DNA from 3 places in the Brevibacillus sp. LEMMJ03 genome. Region 1 is predicted to be linked to each of the others. Evidence: predicted binding sites of a transcription regulator. Region 1 holds the regulator's gene; each other region holds the start of a gene.
The links. The regulator LexA, encoded in region 1, represses DNA repair genes until DNA is damaged. The targets are predictions, from matches to a motif close to CGAACATATGTTCG.
Positions count from the first base shown of each region.

Region 2: FOI68_RS08460 (DNA polymerase IV) is a predicted target of LexA. The motif match lies at 3,295-3,308, and genes of this name have one in related genera.
Region 3: FOI68_RS12185 (DNA polymerase IV) is a predicted target of LexA. The motif match lies at 3,571-3,584, and genes of this name have one in related genera.

Region 1 covers NZ_VKJN01000010.1:182,928-190,121, reverse strand. The annotation lists gene FOI68_RS14630 (DUF4269 domain-containing protein) at 84-653, opposite strand; gene FOI68_RS14625 (DUF456 domain-containing protein) at 862-1,350, shown strand; gene lexA (transcriptional repressor LexA) at 1,480-2,103, opposite strand; gene yneA (cell division suppressor protein YneA) at 2,261-2,599, shown strand; gene FOI68_RS14610 (DUF896 domain-containing protein) at 2,705-2,902, shown strand; gene crcB (fluoride efflux transporter CrcB) at 2,993-3,358, shown strand; gene FOI68_RS14600 (HelD family protein) at 3,392-5,635, shown strand; gene FOI68_RS14595 (HesB/IscA family protein) at 5,706-6,008, opposite strand; gene ltaE (low-specificity L-threonine aldolase) at 6,122-7,144, shown strand.
Region 2 covers NZ_VKJN01000005.1:86,958-94,151, reverse strand. The annotation lists gene FOI68_RS08475 (serine hydrolase) at 1-643, opposite strand, end outside; gene FOI68_RS08470 (peptide ABC transporter substrate-binding protein) at 747-2,381, shown strand; gene FOI68_RS08465 (gamma-glutamyl-gamma-aminobutyrate hydrolase family protein) at 2,398-3,132, shown strand; gene FOI68_RS08460 (DNA polymerase IV) at 3,321-4,415, shown strand; gene FOI68_RS08455 (YqeG family HAD IIIA-type phosphatase) at 4,537-5,061, shown strand; gene yqeH (ribosome biogenesis GTPase YqeH) at 5,058-6,176, shown strand; gene FOI68_RS08445 (shikimate dehydrogenase) at 6,253-7,107, shown strand; gene yhbY (ribosome assembly RNA-binding protein YhbY) at 7,137-7,194, shown strand, end outside.
Region 3 covers NZ_VKJN01000008.1:121,378-128,571, forward strand. The annotation lists gene FOI68_RS12165 (hypothetical protein) at 146-427, opposite strand; gene FOI68_RS12170 (C39 family peptidase) at 651-1,418, opposite strand; gene FOI68_RS12175 (YolD-like family protein) at 1,485-1,835, opposite strand; gene FOI68_RS12180 (YhjD family protein) at 1,832-2,275, opposite strand; gene FOI68_RS12185 (DNA polymerase IV) at 2,272-3,513, opposite strand; gene FOI68_RS12190 (GNAT family N-acetyltransferase) at 3,873-4,358, shown strand; gene FOI68_RS12195 (hypothetical protein) at 4,395-4,712, opposite strand; gene FOI68_RS12200 (cadherin-like beta sandwich domain-containing protein) at 5,579-7,194, shown strand, end outside.

The DNA.
Region 1 (7,194 bases):
CCCCGGTTGAATATCGAGAAGCGATCGCCGCTTAGGTGATTCCTCTTTTTTTACTGTCTACTTGACGGGGATATGACCAGTCATCAGGTTCTTTTTTGTATGAGTTCCGCCAGCTCCGCGTCGCTGTACCGTTCCCACTCCAGCAGGGCTTGATAGGGATCGTCGCCGGGAATGCCGAAATAGCGGGCGAACGCAGGCTCCGTTTTCATTCCGTTCCGCTTCAGCTCCCGGATACCCTCTCTGGCCTGTTCGCCGGAGAGGGCCAGCAGGCGGGCCTCCATCACCATGTGGCGGTAGGCGTTTTGCCGATCGGCGGGTACGGGCTGGGCGAACAGTTCGAACGCAAATCCGCCGTGCCAAAAGGAAGTGACGCTGGACGGCACGCCGTTGACGTCACAGCGTTGCTGGGAAAAGCCGTCCTGCCGGCCAAACGCATCGCGAACGAAGCGATCGAATGCGTCCAAATCGCTCGCGCAGCAGATCACGTCCAAATCGCTGTCCGCCACGTCGATGTCCAGCGGAATCGTTCCCGCCAGCACCGGCTGGTATGCCTGAAGCCGCTCCATGATGCCCAAGCGGTGGATGGCCTCCCAGGCGGCGCGCTGTCGGGGGGTTCCCGCTTGCAGATACGTGAGGTCGTGCCAGTTGTTCACCTCAGTCTTCCTCCTGCGGGGGAAGCGTTTTGACAAACAGGACGCGGTCATGCCCCCGGCCGTCGTAATTGGATTCTGTCAGCGCCGTCCGCCCGTACCGCCGGGGTTCGGACGGGGCTGATCAGGCAAAAATGTGGACAAGGATGAAAAGAATGATGCAACGGATGGCGCCCTGATCCGTATATCCTTACAGAAAGGAGTGTACCCGATGGAGATACTGCTGTGGATCGTCATCGTGGCGTTGTTTGTCGCAAGCATCGCCGGTATTTTTCTGCCGGTTTTGCCGGATACGATATTGCTGTGGGCAGGGTTCCTGCTGTACCACTTTGTCCTCGCCGAACCGGGAGCCGGGCTGCCGGCGTCGTTCTGGTGGGGGATGGCGGTGCTGAGCGTGCTGCTGTACGGAGCCGATTTGCTGACCAACATGTACTTCGTGAAGCGGTACGGCGGTTCCAAGTGGTCGTCGATTGCCGCGGCGGTCGGCATTTTTCTCGGGATTTTCCTGTTTCCGCCGTTCGGGATGCTGATCCTGCCGTTCCTGTTTGTGGTGCTGGTGGAGCTGTTCGTCTCCAACCAACCGCTCGAGCGGGCGGTTAAGGCGGGCGTGGGATCGCTTGTCGGATTTCTCGGCAGCGCGGTCGTCAAGGTCGTCCTGCAAATCGTGATGATCATTTGGTTCTTCATCGCCGCCTTGTAGGCCCGTGAATCGAATGGGCAGCGGGATGCAACCCCTGCCCCGGATCGTTCCGGTCTGACCGCGACGATACACAGAAAGGAGCCCGTATCTTTCGCCTACGGTCGGGAAAGATACGGGCTCCTCCTTTTGCTAGTGAATCAACCGGTACACCCCGATCACTTTCCCCAGAATCGTGACCGAGTCCAGAATGATCGGTTCCATCGTGGAGTTTTCCGGCTGCAGGCGGAAGTGGTTTTTTTCCTTGAAGAAGCGCTTGACGGTGGCTTCGTCCTCATCGGTCATGGCCACGACGATGTCGCCGTTGTTGGCCACGTTTTGCTGGCGCACGATGACGTAGTCGCCGTCGAGGATGCCCGCCTCGATCATGCTGTCGCCCGACACGCGGAGCATGTACACCTTGTCCGAGGTGACGATGTGCTCCGGCAGGGGAAAGTAATCCTCGACGTGTTCCACCGCCGTAATCGGCTGCCCTGCCGTTACCTTCCCGATGACGGGCACACGAACGACGGATTCTTCGAAGTCCTCCTGGTAGCGGTCGCCATCGGTCAACAGCTCAATCGCGCGCGGCTTGGTGGGATCGCGCCGGATCAGCCCCTTCTTTTCCAGCCGGGCCAGGTGACCGTGGACGGTGGAGCTGGAGGCCAGCCCGACGGCCTCGCCGATTTCCCGAACGGACGGAGGATACCCCTTGTCGCGGACTTCCTTGCGAATGAAGTCGATAATGGCTTGTTGTCTATTGGATAGCTTGGACATGGACCACACCCCTGTTTTCTCGAACATGTTTTCTATATTATACCATGGGATCTTGCGTTCGACAAACATAAGTTCGATTTCAACTTGACACAAAACACATGTTCGCATTATGATGAGAACAAGACGATAGAACGTATGTTTGCAGGGGGATGGTATCATGCATGCAATTTCCGCACACAACCGCTTTGCCAAAAAACCGGAGCGCCGCAGCCGCATCGGTGTGACACGCGGTCAAGCATTGGTGTTTTTCGTGGTATTCTCTCTCTTTTTTTACTTCTTGACAGAACTTGTGTTCGCATCGGAGTCGGCGTCGGTCGTTCCCGTGAAGGAAGTGACGGTTCAGCCGGGGGACAGCTTGTGGAAAATTGCCGTCCAGTACCAGGACGAAGCCGGCATGGAAGTGCGTGAACTGGTGTACGCGATCAAAAAGATGAACCGGCTGGACAACTCCAACATTTACCCCGGACAGCGCCTGGCTGTTCCCGTCGGAGAGTAGACGGCAGCGCAGGCAGCGGAGCAGGCCCAAGTATTTCCTTTCGTTTGCGTTGTGCCGCCGATGTGTTATAATAGAGCGGCATTACCGAGAGTAGGGGGAGAGGCTGTGGTAACCGACGCGGAAATCAAACGGATCAACGAGTTGGCCAAGAAATCCCGCGAAGAGGGCCTGACCGACGAAGAAAAACAGGAGCAGCAGGCGCTGCGGCGCAAGTACATCGATGCTGTCAAGGCGTCCCTGCGGGCCAACCTGGAATCGATCCGCTATGTGGAAGATCTTGAAGACAACGGTCCCAAACATTAAGATAACGTGTACTGGCACAGGAAGGCATCCACGCATGACGCTTGGATGTCTTTTTCTACGACGAAATGGGCCGAACAGGGAGGAATGCGCATGTCGTGGCTGGTTGTCGCAGTGGGCGGCGCCGTGGGATCAATCATGCGGTACGGATTGGGCTTGGTGATGAACCAGCCGGGCTGGCCGGCAGGTACGTGGGCGGCCAACGTTGTGGGTTCGTTTTGCATCGGGCTCTTGTACGCCTGGGGAAAGGAGCGGGGGTTTCTCTCACCGGAGCTGTACCTGCTCTTCACCACCGGGCTGTTGGGCGGCTTTACGACCTTTTCCACCTTTTCTCTGGAGGTGGTCACCTTTTTCGGAGACGGGAACATCGGACGCGGATTGGCGTATGTGCTGCTCAGCGTAGGCATTGGCCTGTTGGCCTGCGGAGCCGGGGTCTGGCTGGGCCGGCATGTGGGCTGAGCCAGCCGCGTTCGAAGCGAAAGGAGTATGGACGTGACGATTCGGCATCCGGATTACGAACGGGAACAAAAACGGCTGGATGAAACGGTGTCCGCCATCGAACGGGAGATCGAGATGCTGCGCGAAGAAGTTCGGGAAGTGACCGACGACTACGTGAAGCAGGTGGTCGCTTACAAAAAGGCCAAGGAACTGCGGTATCTGGAAGACCAAGGGAAGGACAAACCGTACTTCGGCCGGGTGGACTTTCTCAAGGACGAGACGTACGAGCTGGACATCGTCTATATTGGCAAGCGCGGGATCGTCCGGAGCGATACGTTTGATGCGCTGGTCGTGGACTGGCGTGCTCCGATTGCCGGCCTCTACTACAGCGGCGAGAGCAAGGACGCCTTCTACCGGACCGACAAGGGCATCGTCCGCGGAGAAGTTCGCCTGAAGCGGAACTTTGCCATCGAAAAGGGGAAGATTACCGGAATCTACGACGGGGCGGTCAAGGAGACGATCCACCGGGAAATGGGCCATCCCGACGAGTTTCTCCAGGAAGGGTTTATCGATGAGTTTCTCGCCGCCAATCTGAACCAGACAAACGACAGTCGGCTGAAGGACATCGTGGCGACCATCCAGTCCGAACAAAACGACATCATTCGGGCGGACAAAGACCGTCCCATCGTCGTCCAGGGGGTGGCCGGGAGCGGGAAGACCACCATCGCGCTGCACCGCCTCTCCTACCTGATTTACAACTACCAGGACTCGATGATGTCGAAAAAATTCATGGTGTTTGCGCCGAACCGCCTGTTTCTCAACTACATATCGGACGTGCTTCCGGAACTGGGTGTGGATGACGTCCAGCAGGCCACGTTTTTGGACTGGGCGGCCAAGCTGGTCAAGCCGCTTCTGCCCAAAGGCTGGCGCATCACCGACCCGCAGAAGCTGCTGCGCCTGTTTTTCGAGGAAGGACAGGACCGGCGGGAACGGGAGATGACGCAAAACCGCCTGCGGTTCAAAGGCTCGCTCGCCTGCAAGGCTGCCTTGGACAGCTATCTGCGCTACCTGGCGGAGACGGACATCCCTTTTAAAAAGCTGAGCTTTGTCTACAGCCGGACCCAACAGGTCTTTTCCATCAGCGGGGAGACGATCCGGGAACTGTTTACCGGCCAGTTCGGCCATCTGCCCTATCGAAAGCGTCTCGAGGCGCTGCGCAAGCATCTGAAGCAGGAGATGAACAAACAACTGTTTGCCCATCTGCGAACGATGCGGATCGATCTGGACAAACAGGGACTGACAAAGTTTGAGCGGATGATGGAACAGATCCTGGAGAAGTACTTGTCGTCCTTCCCGCAGGTGGATGTCTTTGCGGCGTACCGGAAGCTGATCACGGATGAGACGCTGCTCAGACGCCTGGCGCCGGATGACGTGGAGGATAGCGTGATTGCGGACGTCTGCCGATCGTCGGCGGTGCTGTTTGCCGAAGAGCGGATCGAGCCGGAAGACGTGGCGCCGCTGTTGTACCTGCGCCATCTGGTGGACGGGCTCGAACAGGCGGAGCAGTTCGACCATACGGTGGTGGACGAGGCGCAGGATCTCAGCGCCTTGGAGATCGCCGTGATCGCCCTGGTGACGAAGCGCCAGTCCTTGACCGTGGTGGGCGACATCGCGCAGGGCATCCACGCCTACCGGGGCCTGCAGTCGTGGGACGAATTGACGGGCGGCGTCTTCGGCCAGCCTGCCGCCGCGTACTACACGCTGGCGCAAAGCTATCGTTCCACGATTGAGATCATGCGCTGCGCCAACGAGGTGCTGCGCAGGATTCGCCTGCCCGAGTCGGTGATGGCCAAGCCGGTGCTGCGGCACGGGGAAAAGCCGAAGATGCTGTCGTACGCGGCTCCGGCCGAAAAGTGGGAACAAACGGCGCGGCTCGTCCGGGAGCTGCAGGAAGAAGGCTTTCAGACCGTCGCCATCGTCGCCAGGACGGCCGAAGAGAGCAAACAGGCGTACAAGGCGCTGCGCGGCGCGATCAGCGAGCTGGTCCTGCTCGGCTCCAAAGACAGCCGGTTCCCCGGCGGCGTGACGGTCATGCCGGCGTATTTGACCAAAGGGCTGCAGTTTGACGCGGTGATCCTGCTGGATGTGGAGCGATACACGGACAGCGAGTGGGACGCCAAGCTGCTGTACGTGGCGATGACCCGTCCCGTTCACCGCCTGTTGATGCTGCACGAAGCGGGGCGGATGACCCCGCTGCTGCGGGATGTTCCCGACGAGTTGTTGTACGGAAGATCATAGAGGACGCTTTGTTCAAAAAAGAAAGAAGCTCTCTGCGAAGGATGTCGCGCAGAGAGCTTTTTCATTGGAATCAGTGATCCCCGTGATTGCCTTTGGACGGATTGGTGATGACGTAGCCTTCTTCCGGCAGGTACAGGTAGTCAATGACCACGCCGTCCAGCAGAGGCTCGTCCTTGCTGACGATCACGTCGATCTCCTTGTCAGTGGAGACGACCGCGTCGTCGGCACCGGGCTTGTCCAGCGCCAGGCCGTAGTGGGCGTGGTCGCTGTGCTTATGCGTGACGTAGACGCGCAGTTTCAGCTCCTTGTCTTCTTCCTGGTCCAGCACGGCTTTCAGTTGCTTCGCGGCGTTGCGGGTGATTTTTACATTCATGCGGGGCAGTCTCCTTACTATTAAAAAAGTGTCCTCTCCATCTTACCAAACAGGAAAATCGATGTGCAATGCGCAAAGTGTTAAAATGGAAGGAAGAGAGGAGAGGAATCTGCATGACCATTGATTTGCGAAGTGACACGGTGACCAAACCGACGGAAGCGATGATTCGCGCGATGGCGGAGGCGGAAGTGGGAGACGACGTGTACGGGGAGGACCCGACCGTCAACAGGCTGGAGAGCATCGCCGCGGAACGACTGGGGAAGGAAGCGGCGCTGTTCGTCACCAGCGGCACCCAGGGAAACCAGGTGGCGGTGCTGACCCACTGCGTCAGCGGGGACGAAGTGATCATGGAGGCCAATTCCCACATCTTTTACTACGAAGGGGGAGCGGTGGCGGCGCTGGCCGGCGTGCAGACGCGGACACTGGCGGGGGTTCGCGGCGCGCTGCAGGCGGCCGACGTGGCCCGTGCCATCCGCGGTGCCGACATTCACTTTCCGCGAACCAGGCTGGTGTGCATGGAAAATACGCACAACCGGGCTGGCGGCGCCGTGGTTGCGCCGGAACAGATGGAGGCCGTATACGAAACGGCCAAACGACACGGGGCAGCCGTTCACCTTGACGGAGCCCGCCTGTTCAACGCAGCCGTTGCGTTGGGACGGGATGTGACGGAGTTTACCCGCCATACCGATTCGGTCACCGTCTGTTTGTCCAAGGGACTGAGCGCCCCCGTCGGTTCCATTCTGGCCGGCGATCGGGCATTCATCGAAGAGGCCCGCTGGTGGCGCAAAAAGCTGGGCGGCGGCCTGCGGCAGGCGGGCTACCTGGCCGCGCCGGGGATTCTCGCGTTGACGGAGATGACGGAGCGGCTCCAGGAGGACCACGCCCGGGCACGCATGCTGGCGGAAGGGCTGCGCAAGCTCGGCCTGCACGTGGAGCCGGTGGAGACCAACATCGTCCTGGTCCGCACGGAATCGGCCGGACTGACCGCCGAGCAATTTTTGGCCCGCCTCGCCGAACGGGGCGTGCGGGCCGTCGATTTCGACGAATACGTGGTCCGCTTCACCACCCACCGCCATATCGGCGACCAAGACATCGTCAAGACGCTGGAGATCATCGAATCGGTCTTGACGGCGTAACGGCAGAAACGTGCAGCATGCGTCCATCGCGCTGCACGTTTTTTTCGTCT
Region 2 (7,194 bases), on a different contig from region 1:
CCCACTTGGGCAGCATGCCGATGACATCGCCTTCCGGATTGGGCAGGCGGCACGGGATCCGGTCGCGGTGCTGCTGCCGCTTGAGAATGTTGATCATGTGCAGGCAGCTGTTGTACGAGATCGCTTTTCCCGTCGCCAGACAGCGGAAATGGCTGCCCATGTCGGCGGCGGTCACTTCGTTGTAGCCCTCCGGCTCCGCCGGGACAATCATCAGCTTGTTGTAAAACGAACTGTTGACCATCTCCGTACGGCTCATGGCGGCGCGGATGGCGTCCGTGCCGACCAGGTCGATCAGCATGTTGGTCGCCGTGTTGTCGCTCTGAATGATCATCAGCGTCACGGCGTCGTAGACGGTCAGTTCGGTGCCCGGCGTCAAGTGCTGCAGCACGCCGTCTCCGCCCACCTGATCCTCCCGCCGCAGCCGGAGCTTGTCTGACAGGGCCAGTCTGCCGGCGTACGCTTCGGCAAACACCGCCGTCATGATCGGCACCTTGATCAGGCTGGCGGCGTAGAAGCGCTGATGTTCGGCAAAGCCGAGCCGTTCCCCGGTCCGCACATCCTCCAGGTAAATGCCCCATTGGCCGCCGGTTTCTTCCATTAATTTTCCAATTGAAGGTCCGAGGGCAGACAGCACCGCAGCCATCTCCTTTCGCGTTTTACATTGGTATAGACAAAATTTTCATAAGATAATATTATTTAATCATGCTTGGAACAATCAAGAAAAAAAGTTACACGAGGGGGATTTTATGAAAGCACTTCAGAGACTGTCTCTTTGCGCTGTTCTTCTGTCCAGCCTCGCTTTTGCCGGCTGTGGAGGGAATGGCCCGCAAGACGCGGCCAAACCTGCGGATACGCCAGCCGCGCAGGGGCAGCAGGCAGCCGCGCAGGAACTGCGCGTTAACCTGAATACGGGTGACCCCAGCACGATTGACCCGGGACTGGCGGAAGACATTCCGTCCATGTCAGTGGCCCGCGCGGCGTTTGACGGTCTGCTGCGCCTCGACGCAAACGGCCAGCTCAAGGAAGCAGTCGCCGAGAAGTACGAAGTGTCTCCGGACGGACTGACCTACACGTTCCATCTGCGCGACAGCAAGTGGTCCAACGGCGATCCGGTCACGGCTCACGACTTTGAATACGCCTGGAAACGGGTGCTCAACCCGGAAACGGCATCGGGCTACGCGTACCAGCTCTACTATCTGAAAAACGGGCAGGCGTACAATGCGGGCAAGGCCAAGGCGGAAGACGTGGGGGTAAAGGCAACGGACGACAAGACGCTGGTCGTCACGCTGGAAAACCCGGCGCCGTTTTTCCCGCAGTTGGTCGCCTCCGTCACCTACTTCCCCGTCAACAAGAAAGTGGTGGAAGCCAACAAAAACTGGGCGGGCAGCCCCGACACGTACGTGGGGAACGGTCCGTTCGTACTGAAAAAGTGGGAGCACAAGTCGGTCATCGAACTGGAGAAAAACGAGTCGTACTGGGACAAGGATGCCGTCAAGCTGTCCAAGCTGACGATCAACATGATCGAAGACGCCAACACCGAGCTGTCCATGTTCGAGAAAGGCGATCTGGATTGGGCGGGCTCGCCGCTGGGCGACTTGCCGCTTGACGCGCTGGATGCGTTGAAGGACTCGGGCAAAATGCAAACCCAGGCGACCGCCGGTACGTACTGGTACGTTTTCAATACGACCCAGCCTCCGTTCTCCAACAAGAAGATCCGCCAAGCCTTCGCGTACGCGGTTAACCGCAAGGAAATCTCCGAGAATGTCGTGCCGTACAAGAGCACGCCGGCGCTCGGCATCCTGCCGCCGACGATGGCGTTCAATCCGGACGGCTACTTCAAGGACGGCGACGTGGAAACCGCGAAAAAGCTGCTCGCGGAAGGGATGAAGGAACTGGGCATCTCCAAACTGCCGGAGATCACGCTGTCGTACAACACGACGGAAGTGAACCAGCGCATCGCGACCGTCATTCAAGACCAGTGGAGAAAGGCGTTCGGCATCGAAGTCAAACTGGTCAACAAGGAAAACAAGGTTCACCGCGAGCAGATGAAGGCGGGCAACTTCCAAATCGGCCGGGCAAGCTGGATTGGCGACTTCAACGACCCGATCAACTTCTTCGAGGTCTTCAAGGGCGGGCTGAACACGTCCAAGTGGGAAAACAAGGAATTCCTCGCCCTGCTGGACCAGTCGGCAAAAGAAGCAGACCCGGCGAAGCGCAACGAAATCCTGAAAAAGGCGGACGCCATCGTCATGGACGAAATGCCGGCGATGCCGATTTACTACTTCACCTACGCGTGGGTGAAGCAGGACACGGTAAAAGACGTCGTGGTCGACCCGCTCGGCTTCATCGACTTCAAATACGCATCCAACGAAAAGAAATAACAAGGAGTGACCGCTCGTGCGTCCGATCATTGGCGTAGCGTGTACCAAAATGTACTTTCCCAACAACAACCTCGACCAGTTCTTCTACGTGGGTTCCGGCTATGTGGACGGGGTGGCCCGCACAGGCGGGATTCCGTTCATCCTGCCGCTGATGACGGTCCCGGACGCGCCGTTCCGCGCGATGGTGGAATCGCTGGACGGCCTGATCCTCACCGGCGGAGACGATCCCGCCCCCCATCTGTACGGCGAAGAGCCGCTGCAGGGGCTGGGGGAAGTGGAGTACGAACGGGACCTGGCGGAGCTGGCGGTGATCAAACTGGCTCTGGAGCTGAAGAAGCCGATTCTCGGCATCTGCCGCGGCATGCAGATCCTGAACGTGGCGTGCGGCGGCACGCTGATCCAGGACATCCCGAGCCAGGTGCCGGGTGCCTTTCAACACGCGCAAAAAGGTTCGCGCCAATACGGAGCGCACAAGGTCACGCTTCAGCCGGGGTTTGTGGCGGAAGCATTGGGCAAGACGGAAATCCTCGTCAATACGTCGCATCATCAGGCGGTGAAAGACGTGGCCCCCGGGTTCAAGGTGACAGGGGTGGCCGCTGACGGGGTGATTGAGGCGATTGAAAGCCTCGACGGGCTGCACGTGGGCGTGCAGTGGCATCCGGAGCGCATGTGGGCGCACGACGACACGATGCTGAAGCTGGCGGAAGCGTTCGTCAACAAGGCGCGTCAGGTGAAGGCGCTGGCCCGGTAAGGCGTCAGCCGCTGCAGGCATTGCGGAAGATAGAAAAACAAAAACGCAAACCGCTCTTCTCTCGGGAAGGGCGGTTTTTTCGTCAAAACGGCGGCGGCATCCGTCCGCGGCAGGCGGCTGTATCTTGCATCCGGCTGGAAAAAGGACGATAATAGCGATATGAGAATGTATGTTTGGTGGTATCTCCCGTGAAGAAGATCCTGCATCTGGACATTGACGCGTTTTTTGCCAGTGTGGAACAGTTGGATCACCCGGAACTGCGCGGCCGGCCGGTGATCGTCGGCGGCACGGGAAACCGCGGCGTGGTGTCCACCTGCAGCTATGAAGCGCGAAAATACGGGGTGCGGTCCGCGATGCCGATGGCGCTGGCCCGCAAAAAATGTCCGCACGGCGTGTTTCTGCCGGTTCGCTACGAGCGCTACGCGGAAAAATCGGCGGAGATCCGCGAGGTGTTTGCCGCCTATACGGATCGCTATCAAACCGTGGGACTGGATGAGGCGTACCTGGACGTCTCCGGCTACGACAACGCCGTTCCCGTCGCCCGGGAGATCAAGCGGCGGATTCAGAGTGAAACCGGGTTGACCTGCAGCGTCGGCCTCTCCTACAACATGTCCCTCGCCAAGATCGCCAGCGATTTGAAAAAGCCGGACGCCTTTGTCGTCATCCGGCCGGATCAGGCGCTGGAGGTGCTGCGGCCGCTGCCCGTCGGGACGCTGCACGGAGTGGGCAAAAAATCGCAGGAGCTGCTGACGAGAAAGGGCATTCACACCGTGGAAGACTTTTGGCGGCTTTCCCTGGACGAAGTGGTGCAGTTGTTCGGCAAGTTCGGGCAGGCGCTGTACTACCGGGCCCGGGGCGTGGACGACCGGGAAATCGTGACGGAGCGGGCTCCCAAATCGCTGAGCCGCGAGACGACGCTGCCGTTTGACCTGCACGACCGCGAGGCGGTCGCTCCCGTGGCCGCTTCCCTGCTGGCGGAGGCGGAGCAGGATGTGAGGCGGGAGGGAGTCGTCCCGCAAACCCTGACGCTGAAAATCAAATACGCCGACTTCACCCTCAGGACCAAACAGCGCAAGGCCGCCCCCGGCGCAAACTGGGCCGAACTGCTGGAAGAGCTGCTGGACGCGTTCGACTACTCCCCGGGGGTGCGCCTCGTCGGCGTCGGCTTCTCCAACTTTGCGCCGCCGGCGGAACAGCGGTACGAGCAGTTGACGCTGTTTTCATGGAAGAGCATGGAGGAAGCGGTGGAAGCGGAATCGGGAATTCTCCGTCTCGGGCGGTGACGCCGCGCTGCCTCGCGGATTGTTTTCGGACGCGGATTGAAACTTTTGCAAGCCGGTGGCGGAGTGTGGTATAGTAGGTGCCGAAATCGCGGTTCTCGTCAGGCCGTGTTGGAGGTGCCCCGTGTTTCTGGAGAAGCTGATGCCGGACCAGTTTGTGGAGTCCATCCATCATATTGACATAGATCAACTGCGGAAAAGACACATACGCGCGGTCATTACCGACCTGGACAACACCCTGGTGGAGTGGGACAGGCCGCACGCCACCCCCGAGGTAGAAGCCTGGCTGAAACGGCTGAATGAGGCAGGCATCCAGGTGACGGTCGTGTCCAACAACAATCAGGACAGGGTGGACCGCTTCTGCGCCCCGTTGGGGGTCCGGTTCATCTGCGCGGCGCGCAAGCCGTCCCGCCGCGCCTTTTTGCAGGCGGTCCGGGACATGAACGTGACGATCGCGGAGACGGTTGTGATCGGCGACCAGTTGTTTACCGACGTGCTGGGAGGCAACCGGCTCGGTTTTCATACCATTCTTGTCGTCCCCGTTGCCGAGACGGACGGGTTTTGGACGCGGATCAACCGCCGGATGGAACGGGTGGCGTTATACTTGATGCGCAGGAAAGGAATGATTACGTGGAAGACAAAATCGTGAACGAACAAACGCCGGGGACGTGCGCAGGCTGCGGCGTGGCCATTCAGACGGAGGACCCGAAACGGCCGGGGTACGCGCCGGCGTCGGCCCTCGCCCGGGAAACCGTCATCTGCCAGCGCTGTTTCCGGATCAAGCACTACAATGAAGTGGCGCCGGTCAGCATGGAGGACGACGACTTCTTGCGGATTCTGCACGGCATCGGCGCGACCGACAGCCTCGTGGTGATGGTGGTCGACATCTTCGACTTCCAGGGGTCGTGGCTGAGGGGCCTGCCCCGTTTTGTCGGCAAGAACCCCATTTTGCTGGTCGGCAACAAAGTGGATTTGCTGCCCAAAAACATCAACCTGAACCGCGTCCGCAACTGGATGCAGCACGAGGCGAAAGAGCGCGGACTGCGCCCGGCGGACGTCATCCTGGTCAGCGCGCAAAAAGGCGTCAACATCGACGAGCTCCTGGCGCGGATCGGCGAGTTGCGGCGCGGGCGGGACGTCTACATCGTCGGGGTCACCAACGTCGGCAAGTCGACCTTGATCAACCGCATTCTGCACGACTACGGTTCGGCCGACTTGGAAATCACCACGTCACCGTTCCCCGGCACGACGCTGGACAAGATCGAAATTCCGCTGGAAGACGGCCGCTCCATCTACGACACGCCCGGGATCATCAACCGCGACCAGATCGGCCACATGGTGTCGCCGCAGGACCTGCGCAGGATTACGCCCACGGCGCGGATCAACCCCAAGGTCTACCAGTTGAACGACAGACAGACGCTGTTTTTGGGAGGACTGGCCCGCATCGATTTTGTCCGCGGCCAGCACCAGCCGTTCGTCGTCTACGTGGCCAACAACCTGTACATTCACCGCACCAAGCTGGAGAATGCCGACGAGGTCATGGCCAAGCACCACGGGGAACTGCTTGCTCCGCCCACGGGAGCGGAGGCGGCCCAGGCGCTGCCCCCCTTTGTCAAGCATACGTTCAAGATCCCGCCTGCGGGCGCGACGGACATCGTCATTTCCGGATTGGGCTGGGTCAGCCTGCGGGGCAAGCACGAGGCGCACGTCGTCGTGCACGCGCCCAAGGGCGTCAGCGTCGGGATGAGAAAAGGCCTGATTTGAAGCGGCGGCGGTTTTTCGCCTGCCGCCTGCCCTGTCATATGCTACAGAAAGAGCAGCAGAGGGGAAGGAGATCCGCATGATCACGAGCAAAACACAGTTGGTTGGCCTGTTGGGCCATCCGGTTTCGCATTCGCAATCGCCGCTGATGCACAACGCCGCCTTTTCCGAAAAGGGGCTGAATTTTGCCTACGCCGCTTTTGATGTGGAACCGGAGCGCTTGGAGGAAGCGGTGGCCGGCATTCGCGCGCTGGGGATCAAAGGGGTCAACGTGACCATTCCCCACAAGGTGGCGATCATGCCGATGCTGGACGAGATCGATCCCCTGGCCCAGCGGATCGGCGCGGTGAACACCGTCGTCAACCGGGACGGCCGCCTGATCGGCTACAACACCGACGGCACGGGCTACGTCCGTTCCCTGGTGGAGGAGACGGGGATTGACTTGCGCGAGCAGGTTGTCACCATGATGGGGGCCGGGGGAGCGGCCCGCGCCGTCGCCTTCACCCTGGCCGAACAGGGCGTTCGCGAGATCCGGATCATCAACCGCTCGCGGGAACGAGCGGCGCTCCTGGCGGAACACGTGGGAACGATCGTGCCCACCTCGGTGATCGATCCGACGGACGGAAAAGCGGCGATTGCCGACGCCACGCTGCTGATCAACACCACGTCGATCGGCATGCACCCGCAGGTGGACGAGATGCCGGTGCAGGCGGAATGGCTGCACCCCGGTCTGATCGTCAGCGATCTGATTTACAACCCGCTGGAGACCCGTCTGCTGAAAGAGGCGCGCGCGTGCGGTGCGCGCGTCCATTCCGGCGTGGGCATGTTCGTCAACCAGGGAGCGCTCGCGTTTGAACTGTGGACGGGGCAGGCGGCGCCCGCCGAGACGATGCGGGACATTGTTTTGCAGCAGCTTACGAAGACTAGTTCATGACGATAGACGTCAGAGAAGGAGGCAAGCCGATGCTCACCGGCAAGCAGAAGCGTTTTTTGCGGGCGCAGGCCCATCATCTCACCCCGA
Region 3 (7,194 bases), on a different contig from region 1:
TCTCGTTACCACCGTATGCATCTAGGCGTTTGTCGGTCCCTCCCGCCGCGGCACAAACAAAAAACCTTTCGTCGTCCCGCTTCCGGGATGAGAAAGGTTTGCGTGTGCGTATTCGTCTCTGTACAGCGGCCGTGCGGTCTGCCCGCTAGGTGGTGACGGCCTTGGCCTTGGGTTTGGTGATAATGTGATGGCCGCGCGGCAGGCCCCGCTGCTGCAGTTCTTCTTCCGTCAGGATATGGAGCGTCTCGTCCTTGCACGGCATCGGCACCAATCCGCCAAACGGGCTCATGACCCGCCCGTTCGTGTCCGTTTCGATGACCACGTACAGTCCCTTGTTCTCCAACTGCTGAATGAACTCCGTCCAGCGTTTGGCGGTCATCTGCTCCGCGTGCCTGGTAAAAATGACACCCATTTCTTGTGCTAACATGTACAATCTCCTTTAACGTACGCATCAGGTCTTGATCGGAAAGATATCCTAACGATACTCTGAAACGTCCTGTTCTGGCAAAAAGCATTTCGCGCAAAAAACAGCGAAAAAATGCTGATTTTCCCCGCCTACCGTTTCAGGAACAGCACGTCACCACCGCGCACGGCATTTCACCGTGCCACGCTGTTTTTTGCGGCTTGCCTTTTCCTGGCTGCCCGTGCTGCTAGCGATAGGTAATGGCCTGTCTCCCCAGGGCTTCCCAGCTTCTTTTCAGGGCCTGGTGGGAGACGCGCCGCTGCTTGTCGCCGGACAGCGGATCGTTGACGTAAGCGTACCGCTGGTCATAGCCGACCAACAGCACGACATGTTCGTCAAAAGGGGCGGCGATTGGCCTGCCGTCCTTGTGCCATCTCTCCCATTCGGTCGGCAGGGTAAAATCGCCGGTCGTCCATATGACCACCGGCCGCCTCGCAGCCACGCTGTCCAGCAGCGCCTGATAGGTCCGCCCCGTCAAGTTCACCGTCCGTTCTCCCATGTAGCGGCGCAGCAGTTCTTCCAGGGGCTTGTTGTAGACCGCAAATCCCTTTCGTTTGCCGGTCATATCCCCGACGAATCCTTTGTTGGGATCGCCCCATTCCTTGATGTCGCCGTTTTTCTGCACCAGCGGCTCGGGGTCCTTTTTCACCTGGCGGGCCAGTGTCAGTTTATCCACATCGCGGCCGGCATACCGCAGCAGCATCGCCAGGCTGGTCACCTCACAGCCGTTCTTCAGCTCCGGCTTTTGGCTGATGATCGGGACATCGAGGATCATGTTGGACGGCCGGGGAGGCTGGGGAGCGGCAGGAGATGCCCCTGCGTACGGGGATTGTTCCGGAGCCGGCGCGCTCTGCACCCGGGGCGGCGGTGTACGCTCCCCGGCCTGGGGAGCCGTACAGCCCGCTGCGAAGGCGAGGGCTGCTGCGATCACAATCGGCCTGATGCGTTGGTTCACGCTGAATGCCTCCTTTGGTTTTATCCAAAGGGTGCCCCGCCAGCCGGCCGGCCATGTCCCCTCCGCTCAGGAGATTGCTGTCAGTTCCGCGTCCAGCAGGCGGGCAAACGGAATCCGCAGCGTCTTCTCCCCGCTCTTCAGCTTCAACTGCCGGCTGGCCGGATCGATGTGAACCACCCGGCCGCTCAGGCGGCGGGCCGCCTCACCGTCGTAGTAGGTCAGGCTCACGACGCCGCCCGTCTGGATCGCTTCCCAGATCCGCTCGCTCACGGCCGCCAGTTGTTCCTCGTCCAGTTCCGGGGGGATGTAGCGTCGCTCTTCCGCCTTGATCCGCAGGTACATCTCCCGATGCTCGGGCAGCACAAAACGGCTGGCCGCAAACAAATTGTCCTTCTTCGACACGCGTTTTTCCCTCATGTTGCCTTCTCTCCTTCTTCGCGGCCGATCCGCCGCGCATGACGTTCCGGCACCATCGCGCCCGGGTCCTGGCGGGGGGCTTGCTGCCGCATGATCCACAGCCGGGCCAGTTCCTGGCATTCGGCGCGCAGCACCTCAATGGAGTAGACCGCCTCCCGCACGTACCCGCGCTGCCGGTACTGCACCACGTAGACGCCTCGCTCCCGGCGGGCGCTCAGCAGGACGCATCCCCGCTGCCGCAAATGGCGGCGCAGTCTGTGATGCTGCCGCTCCGCCCAGCGGGACAGTTCCTCGAAAAACCAGTGGTACGACAGCTTCAAGGGAACCTGCCGCACCCGCCCCCAATCCGCCATGGCGGCGCGAAACAGCAAACCGAACAGGATGTACAGGCGCAGCAGCTCCTGTTCTCCCTCCGCCGCCTGCCCGTCCCGCTCCGTCACTTGTAGTGCCCCCCGATCTTGCGGGCACGCTCCCGCGCCTGCCCCGCTCCCAGCAGGGAAACGGCCCGCAAAATGGCATCCTGTCCGTAGCGGGCGCGGATGTCGTCCATGGCGCGGGCGAGCGAACGCTGCCTGTGCGTGTCGGTAAACAGGTTGAGCTGAACCACATTGTCGGGCACCAACTGTTCCAGGCTGACACCGACGCTGCGCACCGGCGTCTGCTGCCAGTGCCGGTCAAACAGGCGGCAGGCCGCTTCGTACAGCGTCATCGCGTCATGGGTCGGCTCCGGCAGCTTCAACTGCCGCCCAAAGCCGGCAGGGGCATCAAAATCGGCCCCGCGGCATCCGACCGAGACGACCGATCCCATCAGCCGCTTGCTCCGCGCCCGGCGGCATACCTCCTCGCACAGCTCCAGGAGCACCACCTTGATCTCGGCGGCGGTGTGATAGTCGCGCGGCAGCGTCATGTGATGGCCGATGCCCTTTTGCGTCTCGTGGGTCTGAAGCGACACCGGCGAATTGTCCAGGCCGTGAGCCGTGCGCCAAAGCACCTCGCCGTTTACGCCCCAGCGGCGGGCGAGCACCGCCGGAGACATGCGGGCGAGCTGCCCGATCTGGTAGATGCCCATGCGGTGAAAATGGCGCTTCATCCGCGAGCCCACCCCGAACAGCTTTTCGATCGGCAGCTTCCAGAGCGTGTCGGCCAGCTCTTCCCGCTTCAGCCAAAAGATCCCCTCCTCCCGTTTTTTGGCGAAGTTGTCGCAGGCCATCTTGGCGAGCACCTTGTTCTCCCCGATGCCGATCCGGGAGTTGATCCCCGTCTCCAGCCGGACGCGGCGGCGGATTTCCTCGGCGATCCGCCAGGGGTCGCCGAACAGCCGGACGCTTCCCGTCACGTCCAGAAACTGCTCGTCGATGGAATACGGCTCCACCAGATCGGTAAACGACTCAAAGATGCGGGTAATCTGCACGGAGACGCGGAGGTACGTCTCCATCCGCGGGCGAACGACCACCAGATGCCGGCACTTTTGCTGCGCCTGCCACAGCGCCTCCGCCGTGGTGACACCGTACGACTTGGCAATCGGGCAGGCGGCCAGAACCACACCGCTGCGCCGTTCGGGATCGCCGGCCACGACGACCGGTTTGTCCCGCAGCTGCGGATGGGCCGCCTTTTCAATACTGGCGTAAAAGCTCTGCATGTCAGCCAGGAAGATGATCCGCTTGCTGTCCTTGGTCATGATGTTCATCCCCCAACAGGAACATTTGTTCTCATCTTAAATCTGTTCTTAGTATAGCAAACAGATGTTCGCTTTTATACTCCCTGCTTGCAAAAAAGGCGCTGGTAATTTTTTCTTCCGCTTTCTGCCGAACGGCAGGGAGGACGGCGACCGGCAGAGAATCCCGATAAGCAGGAAGCCGAGAGGATAGCTTCGTCCACACGGCTGTAAAAGGCGCCCCAGGAGCAGGCGGCGGGCGGCGCGGGACGGAACCCCTTCGCCCGAGGCGAACACGATCCGGCATGCGTATCCGATCCCGAATGCCCCCACGCTGCAGCGAGCCGGTGGAAACCCCGACCGATCAGAAAGGAGAATCGCCCATGAGCGTTCAGCTTCGGCCAACCCGTCCGGCCGACATACCGTTTGTGTACGAGACCGAACACGCGGCGGAAAATCGCCCGTTTCTCCTTCCATGGACGGAGGAACGGCACCGGCAGGCCCTCGCCCATCCAGACATCCGCCACCTGATCGTGGAGGAAACGGAGAGCGGCAGAGCGGTCGGCTACGTTATCATCGCCGGGCTGACCAACCCGCACGGCAGCATCGAGCTGATGCGCATTACGATCTCCGCGAAAGGGAAAGGATACGGCCGCCGGGTCCTGCGGCAGGTCAAGCGCTGGGCGTTTGAGGAACAGCAGGCTCACCGCCTCTGGCTGGACGTGAAGGAGGAAAACGAACGGGCCCTGAACCTGTACCTGTCCGAGGGATTTGTCATCGAAGGCAAACTGCGGGAATGCCTGAAAACCGGCGAACGGTACGAGTCGCTGCTCGTCCTGTCGATGCTTTCGTCCGAGTACAGGGACTGACGCTGGGAAGCAGCCATCCGCCTTTTCCCTGCCTGATCAAGCATGCGAAGCGGCCAGGACCCCGAAACCATCATCCGCCCTTCGCTCCTTGCCGGACAAACGGGACAAACGGGAATTACACGCGCAAAAGAGACGTGAAAAGCCGTACTGAAAATCGTTCTGAAACATTACAATGTTGGTAACGATCAAGGCTTTGGCTTTGGCCCGTCCTTGGTCGCGCAGCACATCCAGAAAGGAGTTGACATGACGTTGCGACACATCAGGATGACCGCAGGTTTGCCTCCTTTCGCCCGTGTTTTTCTCGTTTCCCTGTTGGCCTTGTTTCCCTTTTTCAGCGCTCCTCCGCCCGCTCATGCCCAAGCCTCGATCACGATCGACTCGCACGCGAACGGAGATCAAATCAAAGCGGGAACCATCCGGGTGTCCGGCACATACGTGGACGGTGCGCGACGTTCCTGGACAATCCGCTTAGAAATGGGCGGCAAAACCAGGGGGCTCCCCGCTTCGGGAGTCTAACTCTGTATCCGATTCGGCGGGGGAAGCGCCCGCCCGGAATGAAAGTCGGCATTCCTGCCTGATCCTCCGACATGCGCGGCCGATTTGCCTCGGACGCGTATGAAGCTCGGTGAAGCGCGGCGTCTTTGCTTCGGACAAAGGTGCCGGGGGGCCATAAAGCTGCTATGCCCAGGAGAACGCCTCGGCGTTGGCACGAATCCTCGGAAGAACGACCCGTCCGGCGGGGACATGTCGATCCCCTCCTCCCCGCGTTGCGCGGGGCAGTCGCGGAAGGAACTTCGTCCGCGTTCCTTCTGTTCCACTCCGGTAAGGGAATGGAGTTCCCCCGCCCTTCCGACTGCGGGCGGGTGAACGGCTGACGGGTCAGAGAGGAGGGCTACGGCAGCAGATGCAAGGCTAGGGTACAGGGAACGTCGGAACTTCGGACGAAGATGCCAAGCGGGGCAAACCGCGATGCTTCGAAACGGCAGGAAATGGCCGTTGCATCCGAAGGACAGCAGCCCGTAGTAGCGAGGAAGCAGGGTAATGCCTGTGGAGCGAAGGGGCATAGCCATGCGCTCCGCTGGGGAGAACATGGCGGAACGCCGTGTGCGGTGAAAGCCGCATGCACGGTGTGACGTGGGGGAAAAGGGGATCCGCACGATGCGCGCCCCGCGCAGGCGAGGACGCACCCTTACCTATCACGGTCGTACGAGCTAATGCTCGTGATCAACGCCGAGACACTCGCAGACGTTCACACGGACGATCCTGACGGAGACGGATCCGGCACGTGGTACTGCGACATCGACGCCAGCCGGTACGACGGACCCGTCGAGATCGCCGTGAAAGGCTGGGACGCGGGGACCCGCTACGGGGTCTGGTCCCCATTTGTCACGCTGCAGGTGGAGAATCCCGCGGCCAGCAAACCGGTCGTCACCATCGACAGCCCGGCGGATGGCACACAGGTGGACGGGGCGGTGATGATCGAAATGTCGGTGCAGGCGAAAAACCCGCTCTCCTCCGTGGAAGTGAGGATCGACGGAGGGAGATGGCTCAAGGCCAAGGCAGACGGTTCCAGCGGCCGCTACAAGTACCTCTGGAAGCCGCCGGCCGGAGCCTCCGGAACGAGCCGGATCGAAGCGCGGGCCAGCGACCGCCGGGGAAATGTCGGCACCAGCCTGACCACGTACGTCCGCCTTGGCGGCGCCGCAGCCGAACCCGTCACCGTGGAACCGCAGGACCGGGCCATCTGGATCTGGGAAAAAGCGTCGTACAACCTGTTTTACAACGACGGCTCCAAGGAGGTGCTGGACGCCCTGGCGCAGGACACCGCCACCTTCCAGTCGGATCCCGTCACGACGTTTTACCTCGGCATCGACCAATTGTACGGAACGCACGTGATGCGGGAAGCGCCCGAGAAGGTGCGGGCGTTCGTCTCCTGGGCCCACTCCAGGGGGTACAAGGTGCACGCGACCATCGCGGGCGGAACGATCCTGCCCTACATGGGCGCGTACAGCCGCTACCACGAGATCGCCGTCCGCACGATGGAAGACGTGATCAACTACAACCTCTCCGCCGCTCCCGACGAACGCTTTGACGGCGTCAACGTGGACATCGAGCCATACATTCTGCCCGATTTCAAAACCGCCCAGCCTTCCGTCCAGATTCAGTACCTGGACGGTCTCTCCAAGATGATTCAGCGAAGAGACGCTGCCGGGATCAACCTGCCGTTTGGCACCGTGATCCCCAGATGGTACGATTCAGCCGCCCAAGCGCAGAACATCCCCTGGAGGGGAACGGCGACATGGCTGTCCGAACACGTCCAGAACATCAGCGACTACGTTGCCATCATGGACTACCGGGACACGGCCGACGGATCGGCCGGCATCATTCAGGGAGCGCTGGGAGAACTGGCCTACGCCAATGCCATTGGCAAGCCCGGGTCCGTCGTGATCGCGGTGGAGACGCTGGACATCGCCGACGGGGGCGATCCCGAGACGATCACCTTCCGCGAAGAAGGGCGCACGCACATGGAAAGCGAACTGGACAAAGTGTACGCGGCAGTCGGGAGCGATCCGGCTTTCGCCGGCATCGCCATGCACCACTACGATCCGCTGCGCCAGCTCCCCTCCGACTGGGGGCCGGACCGGATCACGTGGGAGCCGCCGGCCGACGACAGCCCGCCTTCCGCTGTGAGCGTCCGGCCGACCGCCGCCGCGTTTGATCACCAGCGGATCGACGTCACCTTTGGCCGCGCCTTTGACAACACGGAAGTGGAGGAATACTACGTCTACCGCAGTACCGACAGCGGGTTTGAACCCGACGAGTCCAACCTGGCGGG